4 regions of the Micromonospora sp. NPDC049903 genome follow, and region 1 is predicted to be linked to each of the others. Evidence: riboswitches for the same ligand, from Rfam matches in the RefSeq annotation. Region 1 holds a riboswitch; each other region holds the start of a gene.
The links. Region 1 has a riboswitch for cobalamin ahead of bluB (5,6-dimethylbenzimidazole synthase). Riboswitches for the same ligand answer to the same signal wherever they lie in the genome.
Positions count from the first base shown of each region.

Region 2: linked by a shared signal. The riboswitch ahead of metE (5-methyltetrahydropteroyltriglutamate--homocysteine S-methyltransferase) and the one ahead of bluB (5,6-dimethylbenzimidazole synthase) in region 1 are both predicted to bind cobalamin.
Region 3: linked by a shared signal. The riboswitch ahead of ACIBO1_RS19380 (energy-coupling factor ABC transporter permease) and the one ahead of bluB (5,6-dimethylbenzimidazole synthase) in region 1 are both predicted to bind cobalamin.
Region 4: linked by a shared signal. The riboswitch ahead of ACIBO1_RS17125 (peptidase) and the one ahead of bluB (5,6-dimethylbenzimidazole synthase) in region 1 are both predicted to bind cobalamin.

Region 1 covers NZ_JBITKL010000011.1:16,390-21,337, forward strand. The annotation lists gene ACIBO1_RS18325 (SipW-dependent-type signal peptide-containing protein) at 1-282, opposite strand, end outside; gene ACIBO1_RS18330 (SipW-dependent-type signal peptide-containing protein) at 292-927, opposite strand; gene ACIBO1_RS18335 (VOC family protein) at 1,087-1,824, shown strand; gene bluB (5,6-dimethylbenzimidazole synthase) at 1,846-2,481, opposite strand; cobalamin riboswitch at 2,521-2,723, opposite strand; gene ACIBO1_RS18345 (MalY/PatB family protein) at 2,792-3,949, shown strand; gene ACIBO1_RS18350 (TetR/AcrR family transcriptional regulator) at 4,008-4,616, shown strand; gene ACIBO1_RS18355 (hypothetical protein) at 4,727-4,948, shown strand, end outside.
Region 2 covers NZ_JBITKL010000018.1:28,816-33,763, reverse strand. The annotation lists gene metE (5-methyltetrahydropteroyltriglutamate--homocysteine S-methyltransferase) at 1-1,993, opposite strand, end outside; cobalamin riboswitch at 2,113-2,326, opposite strand; gene ACIBO1_RS23500 (FecCD family ABC transporter permease) at 2,492-3,580, shown strand; gene ACIBO1_RS23495 (ABC transporter substrate-binding protein) at 3,606-4,592, shown strand; gene ACIBO1_RS23490 (ABC transporter ATP-binding protein) at 4,589-4,948, shown strand, end outside.
Region 3 covers NZ_JBITKL010000012.1:34,678-39,625, reverse strand. The annotation lists gene ACIBO1_RS19395 (energy-coupling factor ABC transporter ATP-binding protein) at 1-566, opposite strand, end outside; gene cbiQ (cobalt ECF transporter T component CbiQ) at 563-1,306, opposite strand; gene ACIBO1_RS19385 (energy-coupling factor ABC transporter substrate-binding protein) at 1,306-1,635, opposite strand; gene ACIBO1_RS19380 (energy-coupling factor ABC transporter permease) at 1,632-2,324, opposite strand; cobalamin riboswitch at 2,354-2,529, opposite strand; gene ACIBO1_RS19375 (DUF2267 domain-containing protein) at 2,655-3,059, shown strand; gene ACIBO1_RS19370 (roadblock/LC7 domain-containing protein) at 3,064-3,483, opposite strand; gene ACIBO1_RS19365 (YncE family protein) at 3,673-4,923, opposite strand.
Region 4 covers NZ_JBITKL010000009.1:235,788-240,735, reverse strand. The annotation lists gene ACIBO1_RS17140 (Crp/Fnr family transcriptional regulator) at 1-599, shown strand, start outside; gene ACIBO1_RS17135 (hypothetical protein) at 695-2,002, opposite strand; gene ACIBO1_RS17130 (DUF4240 domain-containing protein) at 2,378-2,917, opposite strand; cobalamin riboswitch at 3,020-3,149, shown strand; gene ACIBO1_RS17125 (peptidase) at 3,249-4,304, shown strand; gene ACIBO1_RS17120 (hypothetical protein) at 4,340-4,834, shown strand.

The sequences.
Region 1 (4,948 bases):
GATGTCGAGGTAGGCGTAGAACGAGACCGAGGGGGACATCGCCGTCGCGTTGAACGCCAGCGTCGCGGCGTTCGCCGCCGGGGTGTGACTGGCCCAGCTATTGGACGCGGTCTGCGACTCGGTGCCGAAGACACTGGCCGCGAACGACCCGGTGCCGTACTCGCCGTCCGTCCACGCGGCGAGCGTGGAGGTCGTGCCCAGGCCGAGAACCAGGGCACCGGCGAGTACGGCACGGGTCCGGCGGAGCCGTGGTGTCCCGGCCGGCTTTCGACGGTTGACCACGGCCACCACCTACACGGATTCGGCGAGGAGCTGCCAGGTCTCCGTGACCGACGTGCCCTGCACCAGACCGGCGTCCGCCGTGACGACGAAGCACAGGAACACCGGAGCGCCGGGTGTCGTGGGCGGAGTGCCCTGGGTCAGGTTGAACGACACCGCGCCGGCCACCGAGTCGAGTGCGGTGCCCTCGGCCACGATCCAGGTCGGAGTCGTGGGTGTCGGAGCACAGTCGCCGAACGTCGGGACGGTCGCGATCCCGTACGTGAGGCCGGCGAAGGCGGGCGGCGCGGGGGTGGCCGACGCCACCGTGACGGTCGCGTCGTACGTCGTCGCCGCGGTCAGGCGCACCGCGAACGGTGCGGCGACCACGTCGTCCGGGCTCATGTTGTCGAAGCCGGTGCTGAAGGCCAACGACGCCGCCGTGCCGGCCGTGGGGTGCTCGGCGTAGGTGGTGCCGTCCGTGCTGCCCTCCATGCTGAAGCTACCGGCGGTGAACGTGCCCGAGGCGTACTCGGAGTCGTTCCAGGCGGCGAGGGTGATCGTCGCGCCGAGGCCGAGCGCGATCCCTCCGGCCAGAATCGCCTTGAGCTTGCGACGGTTTCCTCGACTGCTCGACTCGCCCGTCGTCATCCCTGTCGGTCCATTCACCTTGTCCTCCTCGTGCAACCCCGTTGGCGTGCTGTCACGCAGGGACACGATAGAACTCCAATGCGGACAACCCAGTCATAACGCCCAAAACTTCACGGAGGTGTATCGGCCAGCATCAAGTGAATCGAATTCGTGTCGCGTTGCCGCTAGCATCGCCGGATGGCAACACGGCTCGTACAGATCAACATGAAGGCCCGGGACGACTCCGCGCTGGGCGGTTTCTGGGCGGAGACGCTCGGCTGGGGGATCTCCAGCGAGGAGCCCGGCGTCACCAACCTCGAACCCGAGGGCGTCGCCTATCCCGACCCGATCGCCGTCTTCGTCGACCTCGTCGTCTCCTCGGAACCCAAGACGGTGAAGAACCGCGTGCACCTCGACCTCGCCACCACCTCGGCGGACCACCACGCCGAGACGGTCGCGCGCCTGAAAAATCTCGGCGCCACCCTCGCCGACGTGGGACAGGGCGACGTCCCGTGGACGGTCATGGCCGACCCGGAGGGCAACGAGTTCTGCGTCCTGGACCCGCGACCGGCCCACCGGGACGTCGGACCGGTCGCCGCCGTCGTGGTCGACTGCGCGGACCCGCGCGCCATGGCCGACTTCTGGAGCACCGCCATGGACTGGCGTCTGCACGAGGTTACCGACCGCGCAGCGGTCCTGCGCTCCGCTGCGGACGTGGGTCCGTACCTGCAGTTCCTGCGTACGCCCGACGTGAAGACCGGCTGGAACCGGGTCCACCTCGACGTCCGCCCGTACCCCGGTGACGACCCGCAGGGCGAGGCGGCCAGGCTGCGGGCTCTCGGCGCCTCCACCGTGGACGTGGGCCGCGACGATCTGCCGTGGACGGTCATGGCCGACCCGGAGGGCAACGAGTTCTGCCTCCTCGCCCCGAGCTGACGCACCCTTACGCCGTCGGGGTCAGTGGCCCGCCGGCTCCCAGCGGTCCCGGTGCACCGCTGCCCGCCAGGGACGGCGCTGCCGCCAGCCGTGTCGTTCCAGGTCCGGCACCTGCTCCAGGTGGGTGACCGGACCCAGGCACAGCCAGGCCACCGGGCGGACACCCGCCGGGATCCGCAGCAGGTCCCGCACGAACGGTTCCCGGTAGAACGACACCCAGCCCACGCCGAGCCCCTCGGCGGTGGCCGCCAGCCACAGGTTCTGGATGGCCAGACACACCGAGTACAGGCCGGCGTCGGCGATGGCGTGCCGACCCAGCACCGCCGGGGACCCCCGGTCCGGGTCGTACGTCACCACGACCGACAGGGTCGACTCCAGCACCCCGTCGATCTTGATCGTGCCGAACCGGCGCGCCTCCTCCCCGTCCAGGGTCGCGGCGAAGACGTCCCGCTCCTGCTGCACGTGGCGGTGGAACTCCGCCCGCAGCGCGGAATCGCGGACCAGGATGAAGTCCCACGGCTGCGACAGGCCGACGCTGGGCGCGGCGTGCGCGGCGGCCAGCACCCGATCGAGGACCTCGGCCGGGATCGGCGCGCCGGTGAACTGACCGCGTACGTCCCGACGGGCGTGGATGACCTCGTACACTTCGTTGATCATGGGCAGGCTCCCGCTGCGCTCCAGGCCCTGGCCACAGCGCAGGGCAACCAGGCGCGAGGCCGGTCTTCGGACTTCCGGATCGTCACCTCACCGCCCGCCTTCCCAGCCCGGCAGGGCCAGTGGCTGCGCGTGACGCGCGTGGGCGGCAGCTCCCCGGTCACCGCGGCGGGCCCGTGCCGGACTCTCACCGGCTTCCCGATTCTCCCCACCACGGGTGGGGCACCTCGCAACAGTTCGTGCCGCCGAGCACCCTACCGGACACCGTCGTCCGTCGGCGCTGCCGGAAGATCGAGTCACTAGTCTCGGTGTCGTGACCTCCGAGACCACACCCCTGCGGCAGCTCACTCTGGACCAGCTGCGGAAGCGGACGAGCGAGAAGTGGCGCGCCTACCCGAGCGACGTGCTTCCGATGTTCGTGGCGGAGCTGGACGCGCCGCTGGCCGGGTCGGTCGTCGACGCGATCACCGAGGCCGTCCGGCGCGGCGACACGGGCTACCCCACCGGCACCGACTACGCCGAGGCGCTCGCCCACTTCGCCCGCGACCGGTGGGACTTCGACGGCATCGCGGTGGACCGCACCACGATGGTTCCGGACGTGATGAGCGGCATCGTCGAGGTCCTCGACGTGATCTGTGGTCCGACCGACGCCGTCGTGGTCAACTGCCCGGTCTACGCGCCGTTCTACCAGGTCGTGGGGCGTACCGGTCGATCCATCGAGGAGGCCCCGCTCGGCGAGGACGGCCGGATCGACATGGCGGTCCTGGACGAGGCGTTCCGGCGCGCGGCGGAACGTGGCTCCCGGCCCGCGTACCTGCTGTGCAGCCCGCACAACCCGACCGGCACGGTGCACACCGCCGACGAACTCGCCGAGGTCGCCGCGCTGGCGGGCCGGCATGGTGTCCGTGTGGTGGTCGACGAGATCCATGCGCCGCTGGTGCTGACCGGGGCCGGGTTCACGCCGTACCTGAGCGTGCCCGGCGCCGAGAACGCCTTCTCGGTCATCTCCGCGTCCAAGGCCTGGAACCTGGCGGGGCTCAAGGCCGCCGTCGCCATCGCCGGACCCGCTGCGGCCGACGATCTCGCCCGCATCCCCGCCTGGGTCAACGAGGGGCCCAGCCACGTCGGTGTGCTGGCCCACGTCGCCGCCCTGCGAGACGGCGTCGGATGGCTCGACGCCCTCGTGGACGACCTCGACGAGAACCGTCGCCTCCTCACCCGGCTGCTGGCCGAACACCTTCCGACGGTCCGTTACCGCCCTGGCGAGGGCACCTACCTGGCCTGGCTCGACTGCCGCGCCCTCGGTCTCGGCGACGACCCCGCCGCGACCTTCCTCGATCGCGGCCGGGTGGCGCTCAGTCCCGGCCCTGTCTTCGGTACCGGGGGAGCGGGACACGCGCGATTCAACCTCGGCACCACCCCCGAGCTGATCACTGAAGGCGTGCGGCGGATGGCCGAGGCACTGACCTGACGCCGGTGCCACTGCCGGCCCGTTCGCACCGCACGCCGGGATTGCTACTGTGGTGAACATGTATGCACCGGAGGATCGCACCGCCAAGGCGATCATTCGGGACACCGCCCTGGAACTCTTCGGCGAACAGTGGCCGGCGGCCGCGTCGCTCAAGCAGGTAGCGGAGCGCGCGGGAGTCTCGCAGTCGCTCATCATCAAGCACTACGGGTCGCGTGAGGGCCTGGTCGCCGCCGTCGACGCGCACGTGCTGGGCGTGTTGGGCAACGCACTGGAGGCACTCGCCGAGACAGCCGGTTCCGGCCCGCCCGACCGTTTCCTCGCGTCGGCCGACGCGCTGTCCTCCCCGTCGGCCACCCGGTATCTCGCGCACCTGCTCGTCGGCACCACGTCGCGCTCGGTCGAGGCGTACCGGATGCTGCAGGGGTTCGCCGACTCGCTCATGCACCGGATGGCCGACGCGGGCGCGGTCGCCCCGGACGTGGACCGGGCACAACTCGCGGTCGTGCTGCTGGCCCATGAGCTCTCCATCATCCTGCTGCGCGACCGCATCACCGACGTGCTTGGTACCGATCCGATGGGTCACGACGGCCTGCGGCGCTGGTGGGACACCATCGATCGGCTCTACTCCGGCACCGCGATCCAGGAGCCCGTCCCGGCCGAGGGCTGAGTGACGTCGCCGACTCGGGCTCCTTCGAGCAGGCCCTCGACTCGACGGGTGCACAAACGTTCACTATGCTGAGCGATAGTTCACCAATCGTCTCCGAGCGAACGGCGGCCATGCCCACGACCACGTCCCCGAGTCCGCCGCGCGGTCCGGTCTCGCGGCTCAACGACCTGCTCGTCGCGCCCGGGGCCACGCGGGCGGAGAGTCGGCTCAGCTACCTCACCGCAGGTGTCGGCGCGACCATCGCCGGGGCCGTGGGCGCCGCTGCCGGCTACCCGGTGCCGATCGTCCTCCTGCTGACGGTGCTCGGATTCGACCTGTTCGGTGGTGCCGTC
Region 2 (4,948 bases), on a different contig from region 1:
CCTCGATGCTGGTCACGTCGGCGTCCAGGGCGTCGATGGCGGGCAGCACCTCACCGAACTCCGAGTAGCACAGGTGGGTGTGGATCGCCGTGGCGTCGGCGACGCCGCTGGTCGCCAGCCGGAAGGCGGCCACCGCCCAGTCCAGGTAGGCGGTGTGGTCCCGACGGCGCGGCGGCAGCAGTTCCCGCAGCGCGGGCTCGTCGACCTGGATGATCCGGATGCCCGCCGTCTCCAGGTCCCGCGCCTCGTCGCGCAGGGCCAGCGCGACCTGCCGGGCGGTCTCCGCCAGCGGTTGGTCCACCCGCACGAACGACCAGGCCAGGATGGTCACCGGGCCGGTGAGCATGCCCTTGACCGGCCGGTCGGTGAGCGACTGGGCATAGCGGGACCAGGTCACCGTGATCGGTACGCGCCGGGTCACGTCGCCGTACAGGATCGGCGGGCGTACGCACCGGGAGCCGTACGACTGGACCCAGCCGTGGGCGGTGGCGGCGAAGCCGTCGAGGTGTTCGGCGAAGTACTGCACCATGTCGTTGCGCTCCGGCTCGCCGTGCACCAGCACGTCCAGCCCGAGCCGTTCCTGCTCGGCCACCACGTCGGCGATCTCGGCCCGCATCCGCTCGGCGTAACCGGCCGCGTCGAGGCGACCGGCCCGGTGCTCGGCCCGAGCCCGGCGCAGCGCCTCGGTCTGCGGGAACGACCCGATGGTGGTGGTCGCCAGCGTGGGCAGCCCGAGGCGGCGGCGTTGGGCGTCGGCGCGCTGCGGGTACGGACCGCGCCGGGTGTGCTCGGGCCGCAGCGCCTCCAGGCGGGCGCGGACCGCGTCGTCGCGCCACTGCCACGGCACCGGCGGGGGCGCGGCGGGCAACTCGCCCACCCCGTCGCGCAGCACCCGACCGAGCGCGACCACCTCGTCGACCTTCTGCCGGGCGAACGCCAACCGTTCGCGCAGCCGAGGGTCGAGGTCGGTCTCGGCGGCCAGGTCCACCGGCACGTGCAGAAGTGAGCAGGAGGTGGACACGGCCACGCTGTCGGCGAGTCCGGTGAGGGTGGCGCCGACGGCCGCAGCGGCCCGCAGGTCGGTCCGCCACACGTTGCGGCCGTCGACCAGCCCGGCGACCACGGTCCGGCCCGGCAGCGCGCCGTGGCCGGCGAGCCGGTCCAGGTCGCCGGGCCCGGCGACCAGGTCCAGACCGATCGCCTCGATCGGCGTGTCCAGCAGCGCGGGCAGCGCGTCGCCGAGTTCGCCGAAGTAGGCGGCGACGAACAGGCGGGGCCGGTGGGCCAGCCCGCCGAGCCGGGCGTACGCGGCACCGAGGTCGCGGATCTCGGCGTCGGACCGGTCGCCGACGTACGCCGGTTCGTCGAGCTGCACCCACGGCACGCCGACGTCGGCGAGCGCGGACAGCAGCTCGGCGTAGACGTCGACCAGGTCGTCCAGCCGGTCGAACGGGCGGAACCCGGCCGGCGCGTCGGCGGTGGGCTTGGACAGCAGCAGCAGGGTCGCCGGGCCGACCAGGACCGGACGGGTGGTGATGCCGAGCGCCCGGGCCCGCCCGTACTCGGTGAGCGGCTTGTCGGCACGGGCGGCGAAGGCGGTGTCCGGGCCGATCTCGGGCACCAGGTAGTGGTAGTTGGTGTCGAACCACTTCGTCATCTCCAGCGGCGGTTCCTGTGCGGTGCCGCGCGCCATGGCGAAGTAGGTGTCCAGCTCACCGAGGCCCAGCCGGCGGAACCGGTCGGGTACGGCGTCGACCGTGACGGCCGCGTCGAGCACGTGGTCGTAGAGCGAGAACGTGTTGGACGGTACCGCGGACAGGCCGGCGTCGTGCAACGTACGCCAGGTCTGTTCGCGTACCTGTGCGGCGGTGGCCCGCAGGGTCGGCTCGTCGACGCGGCCGGCCCAGTAGCCCTCGACCGCGGTCTTGAGTTCACGACGCGGGCCGATGCGCGGATAGCCGAGCACGGTGCTCGTGCCGAACGGAGTGGTCATGTCGCCAGGGTTCCCTTCCCTCGAGGTCCGGCGGTACGGCTCCGGGGAAGGCTGGGGAGGGCACGGCGCGACGACCGGCCTCGCCCTGGCCCTCCCGCGAGGCCGACGGCGGCGTGCGCGGCTGCGCACGCGGCACGGGCAGGTCTTCGGACTCGTGGGCGCGACCGGCTGGGCCGGTCTCCTACTGGCCGTCGCTTCCCGGACAGGTGTCCAGTGCGTGTGACGGCGGTCGTTCCCACTCACCGCTGCGGGGCAGTCCCGGATTCACACCGGGTTCCCTCTTACGACGCTCCGACCGGACGGCCGGGGCGAACCAGTACCGTCTCGGATCCTAGCGTCCGGATCGCGCCCGACGACCGTCGCGCCGGTGTGATGTCCGCGCCGCGACGCCGGGTCGAGCGGCGGGTGAACAACGACTCATCCGCCTTCCGCTGGCATGATCATGGTGTTAGTTTTTGCAAAGACTTGGCAAGAACAACGACTTTGCGTGGGAGTGCGGTGAGCGTCACCACCCTGCCGACGAGCCGGACGGACGTGCTCGGCGTGGCGGCGCAGCGTCGCCGGACCGGCCTCTGGCTGCTCGCGCTGACTATCGGCCTGGTCCTGACCGGGCTGGTCGCGGTCGGCGCCGGGGCGATCGGCATCCCCCCGCTCACGGTGGCCCGGATCATCGGGCACCAGCTCGTCGGGGTGCCCGGCGAGGTGACCTGGACCGGGCCGCAGCAGGCGATCGTCTGGCAGGTCCGGCTGCCCCGGGTCCTGCTCGGCATGCTGGTCGGCGCCGGGCTCGCGGTCTGCGGGGTGGCGTTGCAGGCCATGGTCCGCAACGTGCTCGCCGACCCGTACCTGCTCGGGATCAACTCCGGCGCCTCCAGCGGCGCGGCCGCCGCGATCCTGTTCGGCGCGGGTGCCGGCTTCGGCCAGTACGCGCTCTCCACCAGCGCGTTCGTCGGCGCGCTCGGCGCGTCGCTGCTGGTCTTCCTGATCGCGCGCAGCGGCGGCCGGGTCACCTCCATCCGGCTGCTGCTGGCCGGAGTCGCCGTCGGGTACGCGCTGTACGCCACCACCAGCTTCCTGATCTTCGCCTCCGGGTCCGCCGAGGGCGCCCGGTCGGTGATGTTCTGGCTCCTCGGGTCGCTGGGTCTGGCCCGCTGGAACGCCCTGCTGCTGATCGCCGCGGTGGTGCTGATCGGCACCATCGGCTACCTGACCGTCGTCGGGCGGCGACTCGACGTCCTGGCCATCGGCGACGAGACCGCGCACACCCTGGGCGTCTCGCCGGACCGGTTCCGGCTCCGGCTGCTCGTGCTGGTCTCGCTCAGCGTCGGCATCCTGGTCTCCGCCGCCGGCAGCATCGGGTTCGTCGGCCTGGTCGTGCCACACCTGGCCCGGCGCATCGTCGGCGCGCCGCACGTCCGCGTGGTGCCGGTGGCCGCGCTGCTCGGGGCGATCCTGCTGGTCTGGGCCGACGTGCTGGCCCGGGTGCTGCTGGCGCCGCAGGAGATCCCGATCGGCATCATCACCTCCCTGCTCGGCGCTCCCTTCCTGCTGGTCCTGATCCGCCGTCTGCACGCCTCCGGTGCCTGAAGAGCCCACCCGTCAAGGAGAACCGATGTTGAAGGCAACCCGCCTCGCCACCGCCGCCGCCTCCGCGTGCGTGCTGCTCGTCGCCGGGTGCGGCGGCGCCGCCGACGGGCCGACCGAGGCCGGTCCCGGCTATCCGGTCACGGTGACCAACTGCGGCGTGGACGTCACCTTCGACGCTCCTCCCCAGCGGGTCGTGCTGCTCAAGAGCGCCGCCGTGCCGTACCTGCACGCGCTCGGCGTCCTGGACCGGGCCACCGCCCGCGCCGGGCAGTACCCGAAGGAGTACTACGACGCGGAGACCCAGGCCGAGCTGGACCGGATCCCGCTGCTGACCGACAAGACCGACACCAGCGGCCACCTCCAGATCTCCAAGGAGGTGGTGATCAGCCAGGAGCCCGACCTGGTCCTCGGCGAGGTCGACAACCTCTCCCGCGACACCCTGGAGGCGGTGGACATCCCGCTGCTGGAGGAGCCGGCGATGTGCCCGGACAGCACCGCCGTACCGAGCTTCGACGACATCTACCGGCAGATGGAGACGTACGGCCGGGTGTTCGGCCGCCAGGCCGAGGCGACGACTGCGGTCACCGCGCTCAAGGACCGGATGACGAAGGTCCAGGCCGAGGCGGGCGACTCGTCCGGGCGTACCGCGGCGGTGCTCTACCCGACCGTCGGCGGCGGCACCACGTACGCGTACGGCACCGGGAGCATGGCCCATCCGCAGTTGGAGGCCGCCGGTTTCCGCAACGTCTTCGGCGACGTCAAGGATCGGGTCTTCGAGGTCACCGTCGAGGAACTGCTCGGCCGCAACCCGGACGTGCTGATCCTGCTCTACGGCGACGGCGACCCCCGGGCCGTCGAGCAGGGGCTCACCGGACTGCCGGGCGCACAGCAGCTCAACGCGGTCCGCAACGGCCAGGTCATGACGCAGCTGTTCAACTTCACCGAGCCGCCGACGCCGCTGTCGATCGACGGCCTCGAGCGGATCGTGCAGCGGTTCCGGGAGCAGCCGTGATCGAGGCGACCGGCGTCACCTGGCGCTACGGCGCGAACCCGGTCATCGACGGGGTCAGCGTGACGGCCCGGCCGGGTCGGGTCCTCGGTCTGATCGGACCCAACGGCAGCGGCAAGACCACGCTGCTGCGGTTGCTCTACGGCGCCCTGCGCAGCCGGACCGGTCAGGTCACGGTGGACGGCGACACGCTGTCCACCCTGCCCGCCCGGGAGGCCGCGCGGCGGCTGGCCGTGGTCGTGCAGGAGACCGGCGGGGAGACCGCCCTGACCGTGGCGGAGCTGGTGCTGCTCGGCCGGGGACCGCACCTGTCGACGTTCCAGCGGGCCGGTCGGGCCGACCACGAGATCGCCGCCGGC
Region 3 (4,948 bases), on a different contig from region 1:
CCCGACGGGTCGAGCCCGGCGGTCGGCTCGTCCAGGATCAGCACCCGGGGCCGCAGCGCCACCGCCCCGGCGATCGCCACCCGCTTGCGCTGGCCGTACGAGAGCAGGTGGGTGGGGCGGTCGGCGAGGTCGGTGATCTCCAACGCCGCCAGCGCCTCGGCACAGCGCTGCCGCACCTGCGCGTCGTCCAGACCGAGGTTGACCGGCCCGAACGAGACGTCCTGGAAGACGGTCGCGGCGAACAACTGGTCGTCCGGGTCCTGGAGCACCAGTTGCACCTGCTGGCGGACGTCGAGCAGCCCGGCCCGGGTCCGGCGCAGCGGCACCCCGCCGACCAGCACCGTGCCCGCGTCGGCGGCCAACGCGCCGACCATCAGCCGGAACAGGGTCGTCTTGCCACCGCCGTTGGGCCCCAGCACGGCCATCCGCCGCCCGGCCGGCACCCGCAGGTCGGCGTCGGTCAGCACCGGCCGCTCCGCCTCGTACCCGAAGCTGACCCCGCGCAGTTCCAACAGCGGCGGGTCGCTGACCTCGCGCAGCTTCGCCAGGGGCGGGTCGCCGCTCATCCGAGCGCCACCAGCAGCCGGGTGGCCAGCACCACCGCCGCCAACAGCAGCACGGTGGTCGCCAGGAACGCCACCGACGGTTGCCGCACCTCGGTGCGTACCGCCAACGAGCCGGTGTAACCGCGCAGCGCCAACCCCTCCTCCCAACGCCGGGCCAGCGAGAACGCCCGGACGAAGACCGCGCCGGCCTGCCCGGCCAGTGACCGGTAGGTGCTGGCCCAGGTGCGGTAACCCAGCCGGGCCGCCTGGGCCTGCCGCACCGCGTGCACGCTCTCCAACAGCAGGAACAACATCCGGTAGATCAGCGCGGCCACCTCGGTGACCGCGCTGGGCACCCCGAGACGCTGGAGTCGGGGCAGCACGTCGGCGAGCGGCGTGGTGGCGGCGAACAGCAGCAGGCAGAGCAGGGCGGCGCAGGCCCGACCGGCGGTCGCGGCGGCCGTCGCCAGCCCCTCCGGCGCCCACCGCACGCGCGTCGGGCCGGAGACCGCCACCAGCATCGGCACCGAGCCGGTCAGGATGAACAACAGCGGGGTCCGGGCCGCCCGGACCAGCAGGCGCGGCGGCAGCGCCGCCGGCCCGAGCAACGCCGCCGCCGCGGTCAGACCCACCACCAGGGCACCCGGCCACGGTGGCAGGAGCAACGCGCAGCCCAACAGCCCCAGAGCCAACAGGGCCTTCTCCGCCGGGTGGCGGCGTCGCCAGGGGCTGGCGTACGCCGCCACGTCCAACGCGAGCACTAGTCGGTGGTCTTCTCCCCGGTCGCGGTCTGCTCGCCACGCAGCCGCTGCCGGGTCCGGGCGACCCCGAAGTAGTAGCCGAGGAACCCGGCGCCGAGGGCGGCCTGGAGTGCGAACAACGCCGACTCGATCTCACCCGACGGTGGCTCGTAGATCGAGCTGAACCACGGCTCGTAGTCGGGATGGTCGTTGACGATCGCCTCCTCGGCGAGGGCGTCTGCCCCGGCGAACGGCTCCTCGCCGCTGCCGAGCCCCAGCACCAGCGGCGCCACCGCCAGCGCCACCACGGCGAGCAGCAACAACAGGTTGGTCCGGCCGAACGACTTCACGCCACCGCTCCCTGGGTCGTCGGGGCCGGACGGCGCAGAATGCCGAGCCGGCGGAGTTCCTGCGGGCTCACCCGGACCAGCAACCGGACCACCAGGACGGTGAGCAGCCCCTCGCTGATCGCCAGCGGGATCTGGGTGACCGCGAAGATGGACCCGAACTTGGCCAGCGCGCCGACGAAGCCCGAATCCGGGTCGGGGAAGGCCAGCGCGAGCTGGGCACTGGTCACGCAGTAGGTCGCCAGGTCGGCCAAAGCGGCGGCGAAGAACACCGAGATGCCGAGGCCGCCACCGAGCCGGCGGATCAGCGCGTACACGCCGAAGGCCACCCAGGGGCCGACGATGGCCATCGAGAAGACGTTCGCGCCGAGCGTGCTCAACCCGCCGTGGGCCAGCAGGAGTGCCTGGAACAGCAGCACGATCGTGCCGAGCACACTCATCACGGGGGCTCGGAACAGGATCGCGCCGAGACCCACACCGGTCGGATGGGAACAGGAGCCGGTCACCGAAGGGATCTTCAGCGCCGACAGGACGAAGGTGAACGCACCGGCCGCGCCGAGCAACAACTTCGCGTCGGGGTTCGCGCGGACCTGCTGGACCAGGTTGCGCGCACCGTGGATGACGAACGGTGTCGAGACCGCGAACCATGCCGCCGCCTGCACCGGTGGTAGGTAGCCCTCAGCGATGTGCATGAGTCGACCTCCCCTTCCAACACCTCGTGGACGAGATCACACGTCGGGGTCGGTCTCCTGGCTCCCGGATCGTCGCGAACTCCGGCCTTCCCAGGTCCTCCACGGACCCAGTGGCGTACAAGTCGGAGTGAACTCCCCGGTCACAGTGGCGAGGGCCGCGCCGGTCTCACACCGGCTTCCCATTACCGCGACGGCGCGACGTTATCCGTTCCGCGCACCGGCGCACAAGACTCATCGATGCCCCAGCGGCCGTACTCGGGTGAAGAGTGCCGTTTGTCACGACGATTCCCGGGTAGACGCCAGATCCGTTGCGAGAAGGGGGCCGGCGGGTTGGACGAGAACGAGTTCATCGAGTCCGTGGCGAACCGCACCGGCGCGTCGACGGAACAGGCGACCGCCATCGCGCGCGCCACCCTGACCACGCTGGCCGAGCGGATCGACGGTGGCGAGGCCCGGAACCTGGCCGACCAACTCCCGGAAGGGCTACGGGCGTACACGTTCGCGCCCAGCGAGACCGCCGAACGGTTCGGGCTCGACGTGTTCGTCCAGCGCGTCGGCGGCCGGGCCGACGTCGACCCCGACCTGGCCGAGGCCGGCATCCGGGCGGTGATGGACACCATTCGGGATGACGTCGCCCCCGCCGACTACGACGACGTCATCGCGAACCTGCCGGCCGAACTGTGGCAGGTGGCCAACCCGGCGCCCTCGTACGACGCGCAGCGCGACCGCGGCTAGCGGATCACCGCCCGGTCAGGTGGGGCGCCGGCTCCACGTACACCGGCAGGTGATGCCCGGCCCGGGCGCAGAAGAGGGCGACCTCGTACGCCATGTCCCCCACCTCGGCCGAGCCGTCGATACCGACGGTGAGGATCGCCCCGTTGCCGGTGGTGGCGTGGAACAGGAACGCCCGCGACATCTGCACCACCACCTGGTGCAGCTCACCCTCACCGCACAGTCGGGCGGCGGCCAGACCCAACGCCTGGAGACCACAGACCACACTGGACAGTTGCTCGGCGATCTCCTCGTCGATGCCCCGCGAGGCCCCCAGCATGATGCCGTCCGGGGAGAGCACCACCGCGAACTTGGCACCGGGCACCCGATCCACGATGTCGTCGAGCGCGTCGTTGAGGTTCTCGGCGGTGACCAGGGCATGGGTCATAAGGGCGCTGTCCTCTCGTCGAAACTCCTACGTTCGTACCAGAGAAGACCCGGCGTCAGGGGGCTGACACTCCCCCTGATCCTGTTCCCTGATCCTCCTAACGTACGACGACGCTGGTCACCCTAATCGGACGGGTCGGACGGCACGATCACGCCGGGAATCGCTCCTCTGACCGACGGTGACGCCCGCTCAGGACGACGACACCGGGCCACGCAACCCCACCAGGCCGGGCACCGCGGCACGACCCAGTTCGGCGCCGCTGGCCGGGTCGAGCCATCTCAGTGCGTCCCGCCCACCCACATAGAGGCGACCGCTGTCCGGGCCGAGGAGGAGACCGCTGACGGGAGCGTCGACCGGCCGTTCGGCAACGACCCGCAGACCGACGGCATCCACGGTACGCACCACACCGGCCCCGCCGAGGAACAGTCGATCGTCGTCCGCCGTCGCGTACGCCGGGCCGGAGGCGACGGGGACGGCGGCGGTGCGGCGTACCGTCAGCTCCTCCGTGGAGATCTCGGCGACGGTGCCGGAGGTGAGGTCGGCGACGTACAACCGCGAGCCGTCCGGGGCGATCGCCATGGCGTGCCCGTCGGCCGGTCCCTCCCCGAACGGGTGCGGCAGGTCCACGCAGAACGCCCACCGCTCGTGCAGGTGCAGCGTGTGCACGAAGGCGTGGACGTCACGGCCCGGCCGCCCGCTGATCCGGTCCCGGGTATGCCGGTGATCGGGTTGGTGGGTGTAGAGCGTGTACAGGACGCGACGGTCCGGGGCGAGCACGGCCTGCCGCCCGTCGCCGCGCATCTCCTCCTCCGCGTCCGCCGGGATCGTCTGCTTGAGGCGGGTCTGCAACGGGCCCGCCACACCGGTGGCGAGGTCGACCACCCGGACCCGGTACCGGTCCGGTGCCTGCGGCGGCAGCCACTCCAGCACGAACAGGCCGCGGTGGTCGTGGCTGAACGCCTCCGGGACGACGTTGCCCGGCAGCCGTAGTCGCTGCCGCACTCCATCCGCGTCGGCGATCAGCACCGGCGTGACGTCCCGCCCGGCCGGAGACGCTGCGGTGACGCTCACCGCCTCGGTGGTCAGTGCCACCCACGTGCCGTCGGCGGAGACGGTCTGCGGCACCCAGCGGCCTGGCAGCCGCACCCGCGCGGAGGCGACACCCGTGGCGGTCTCGATCCGCCAGAACGCGGTGTCGGCACCCTCCGGTGCGCTCGCGTACACCGACCGCCCGTCGGCGGCGGCCACGGCGTGCGGGATGACCTGCCGCTCGGCGCCGCGCAGCAGGGCGACTCCGTCGGCCAGCTCCAAGAGCAACGGATCCGGCGGCACCGCCGCCACCCGGGACCCGGTCGGATCACACCCGACCAGCGTCGCGACGCCCGCGCCCACCAGCGCGGACAACAGGGTACGTCGGGTGGCCGTCCTCGTCGCCATCATGCCCGGATGACACCGCCACGCCGAT
Region 4 (4,948 bases), on a different contig from region 1:
ACGGCGCGGACGGCCGTGTCTATTTCATCGACAGTGGCGCGATATTCCTGGAGCACTATTCTCCGACCGGCCGCCGAACCATTATCGACATGTTGTCGAAGAACGAGTACTTCGGCGAGGACTCGCTTCCCGGAATGCCGAACCAGTACATTCCCGCCGCCGTGGTCGACACGAATCTGATCGTGCTCGAAAACGTCGCCATGCGGGACCTGCTCGACGAGGCGAACATCTGCGACGTGTGGCTGCGCAGCCAGATGTTGAAAGCGCGCCGGCACCGCTCGCTGCTGTTACAACACACCACATCCGACTGCGAGGCGCGTCTGGCGATGCGACTTCTCGACCTGGCGCAGGGGTTCGGCACCGCGTCCGGCCGCAGCATCCGCATCGGCCTCAAGCTGCGCCACGAGGACTACGCCGCGATGATCGGCACGACCCGCTCCCGGGTCGGGCTGTTCCTGCAACGCTTCACCGATCGCGGGATGATCCGGAGAACGCCGTGCGGCGCCATTCACGCCGACCCGCGCCTGATCGTCGACTACCTGATGGAGCGGATGGGCCTGGGGTCGGGCCGGTTGGGCCGCCCCGACGCCGTCGCCTGAGCGCCACCCGCCATCCACCGGCCGGCACCCGTACGCCGCCGACTCCCACCCGCGACCACGGTCGGCCGCGAGTGGGAGTCGGCGGAAGCGAAGGGTCACTGCTGGCCGCTCGGCTCCACGACCGTCGGGGTCGCGGTGCTCGGGGTGGCGGAGCGGGCCTGCTCCCGGGCCGACCGGACGTCGTGCCGGCGACGCCGCTCCCGCGCGTTCTGATAGAGGCTGCGGCCCCACAGCAGCAGCCCACCCCCGTCGAGCAGGAAGCTGATCACCGCGATGGTGACGAAGTCCAGCGACCCCATCATGGAGTCCTGCCCGGAGACAAAGAGCAGGAACTGGTAGATGAAGCCCCACAGCAGCGGGATCCCGACGAAGATCAGGGTGAGCAGGGCCATGAACCGCCCGCCGATCCACGCCAGGGCGTACCAGCGCACCACACGCATCTCCCGCCGGGGCAGGCCGGACTGGTCCACCCGGGGCGTGCGCCGCACCATCCGCGCGACCAGGTTGCGCAGGTAGTCCTCGGTGTCGGACATCAGGTTCCGGCAACCGAGCGCGGTGGCGACGATGTAGTAGCCGTCGGTCCGCAGGAACAGGAACGTCTGCCAGATGATCCGGACCAGGTACGTGAACAGCAGTGCCGTGAGCAGCAGCGCGCCCCACTCCGGCAGTTGCAGGTAGCCCTGCCGGCCCGCCCAGAGGGCGAAGACGAAGGACGAGGCGAGCACACCGTCCACCAGGGTTCCGGCGATGAACGCGACGAAGCGCTGCCGCTTCGGCGCCATCCAGATCGTGCTCATGTCGGTCTGGACCACCAGGATGTACATCTGGTTGCCGATGACGAGCCGCGACGGTACGCCCGCCGCCCGCGCCGCGACCATGTGCGCGGCCTCGTGGATCGCGACCCCGACCAGGGTGAGGATGAACGTCGCCCAGGTCAGCGCCGCGAAGTGGATCGGGAACAGCAGCGTCTCGCCGGGCGTCGGCAGCAGGTCGGGATCGTCCGCGGCGAGGTACACGCCACCCGCGATGATCAGGACGCAGAGCAGCAGCACGGGGAGGCTGACCATGCGGCGGGCCACCGTCGGGCTGAGCCAGTTCAGGCTCCAGCTGCGCCGGGGGCGGGACGTCGCGGCCGGGGCGGGGGCCGGGGCGGGGCCGGGTGTGGCGGCCTCGCCGTCGACCTCGACGAAGCCCTCGTCGCCCAGGGCGTCGAGGAAGTCGGTGATGTCGGGCGTCTCGGAGTACTTCTGTTCGTACTGGCGGACCGCCTCGCCCACCGAGTTGCCGGCGGCCAGCGAGTGGAGCAGATCCAGCCCTTCGGCGGGAATCGACAGGAACACCTGTCGCTCGACGTCGCCGATGATGACGGTGTCGCCCTCCGCTCGGTGGTCGAACGGGCGCACTCGGACAAGTGTGTCTGGTGGGTAGCCGGCCATGGTCAGTCGTCCTTTTCGCTCATCTCATCCGGGTCGTTGAAGGCCGGCACCCGGAGTTGCCGTCCGGGTGCCGGCCTTCAGGTGTGTCACCGTCAGGAGACGACACACGCAGCGGCGACAGCGCTGGTCTTCACCGACTCCAGCCGGCGAACCGTGAGCTTCTTCATGAGAATCACCTCCCTCGCGACATCGGGCAGCACTACGGTGCCGGTCGCGGGAGAGATCGTCTGCTCACTTATGTGCATACGCCGATAGCGTGTGTGTGGCATTGAGGGAGTCGAACCGAACATACTTCACAAGCGACGCCGATCCGGTGGCGTCCTGGTCGTGCCGACCCGCGAGCTACGCGTCGGCCCAGCCGGCCGGATTCATGCACGACTCCCGGCTGATCCCCGAGCCGGTGTCCGGCCAGTCGCCGAACCGCTCGTGATGCAGGTGGGAGAAGAGGTAGCAGAAGCCCTCGCAGCCGGCGTCGGGCACCGCCGTCACCGGATTCGCCTTGACCGCCTCATAGAACTCCCGACCCAGCGCCACGATGTACCCACGCGCGTACAGGAAGCCGTCGTCGGAACCGTCGGTGATCTCGTGGATGTCGGCGCGGTCGATGTCGTACAGCTTGCGCTCCACGACCCGGTCGAGGGCGACCAGCTCGGTGCGGGACAGGTCGGCGGAGAGTCGGCGCAGCTCGGCGACGAACGGGTCGAGCCACCGGTCGATGGCGTACCCGTCGTCGTGCGCGGGGTCGCGGCCGACCAGGGCGCGGCGTAGGGCCGCCGGCTCCGGCCCCAGCGCGGCCCACGCCTGCTCCACCAGCGCCCAGAAACGGTCCTCCTCCTCGGCCGTCGGCAGCGTCGGGGGAACCTCAAGATCACTATTCGTCATGGCCGGACGATAGCCCCGAGCACCGACATCGGGAGCGGACGTGACGCACGGCGTGCGAGCCGTCGCACATTGACAGCGACGGTGGGGGTCGACAGACTGGCCCGACAATTCCACATCCGCGGTCACGTGTGGGGGAAGTCCGGTCGAAGTCCGGCGCTGGCCCGCAACGGTAGGCCGCCGGGGGATACCCCGGTGGCGAGCCCGAATACCCGACGTGCCCGCGAGTCCCTGCTCCTCACCCGTCGTGGCCCACGGGTCGGAGGCCGGCCAGCCACGTTCTGACGGGCGGGCCGGGTTCCTGACGACCGCCGGGCCGGAAAGGCGCGCCCCGATGGTCGTCCGCCTGAGCCGGTACCGCCTGCTCACCCTCCTCTGCGGCGTACTCGCCGCCCTCACCCTCACCCTGACACTCACCGGCCCGGCGATCGCCGCCCCCGCCCAGGTGGGCAGCGTCCGCTCCGACGCGGCCGCCGGTTGGCTGGCCCGCCAACTGGTCGACGGGGAACGATTCGAGACCGTCTTCGACGGCGTCGCGTACCCGGACCAGGGGTTGACCCTCGACGCGGTCTTCGCCTTCGCCGCCGCCGGTGTCGCCGACGACTTCGGCGCGTCGGCGCTGGCCTGGGTCACCCGGCCGGACGTCCGCGACGGCTACGTCGGCAACGGCACCACCGAGGCGTACGCGGGCGCGACCGCCAAGCTCGCCCTCGCCGTCGCGGTACGCGGCGGCGACCCGACCGACGTCGGCGGGGTGGACCTGGTCGCCCGGCTGCGCGGGTTGCAGGCGCCCGACGGCCGGTTCACCGACCGGTCGGCGTGGGGCGACTACAGCAACACGTTCAGCCAGTCCTTCGCGATTCTCGCGTTGCGTCGGACCGCAGCGGGGGTGCCGCCGTCGGCCGCCGGGTGGCTGGCCGGCACCCGGTGCCCGGACGGTGGTTACCCGGTGCTGCCGGCGCAGTCGGTCTGTAGCTCCGACGTGGACGCCACCGCCCTCACGGCGCAGGCGTTGCGGGCCGCCGGTCGGCACTCCGATGCCGCCGGGGCACTGCGCTGGCTGGTGTCGGTGCAGCGGGTCGACGGCGGGTTCGCCAACGCCGACGGGATCGCCAACGCCAACAGCACCGGCCTGGCGGCGCAGGCGCTGCGCGACGGCGGTCGGCCGGTGGCCTGGCTGCGGGCCCGGGTCTTCCTGACCGGGTTGCAGGTCGGCTGCGCCGGGCCGGCGGCCGACCGGGGTGCCGTGGACTTCGACGGCGGCGTCTTCGACCCGGGCACCGCCACCCGCGCCACCGCCCAGGCCGTCCTCGGTATCACCGGCACCGGGTACGCGCGGCTCTCCGCCGCCACCGCCGACCCCGGCGCACCCACCCTGCCCTGCCGTTGATCCGCACACCGATCCCCGTTCCCCGAGCCGAAGGAGTGCCCATGTCCCATGTCCAGAGTCCCGTCCGCCGGTGGTTCGCCGGCCTGTTGGCAGCGGCCGTCGTCGCGCTCGGCCTGATCGCCGTCGAACCGTCGCCGCGCGCCGCCCACGCCGCCGCCTGCACCGGCACGACGGGGGTCACCGTCGTGGTCGACTACGGACCGCTCGGCGGCGGCGTCCAGGTGGCGTGCGCGCTCGGCGACCCGGCCACCGGGCTGGCCGCCCTCCAGGGCGCGGGCTTCGCGGTGACCGGCACCCAACGATGGGGCCTGGCGTTCATCTGCCGGATCAACGGCCAGCCGACCGCCGCCACCGAGCCCTGCGTGAACACCCCGCCGGCCAGCGCGTACTGGTCCTACTGGCACGCCTCCGGCAGCGGTGCGGCCTGGACCTACAGCACGCTGGGCGCGACCAGCTACAACCCGGCACCGGGAACGGTCGAGGGATGGTCCTTCGGCACCGGCACGGCACCCAGCATCACCGCCCCCTGACCTGCGGATAGCCTGACGGGTCGCGCGCCCGCCGGGTGTCGACGCCGTCTGGCGCCGTAGGGCGACCGGGCGGTACGGTGTCGACACCCGGCGTGCCGGGCCACAACTGAATGC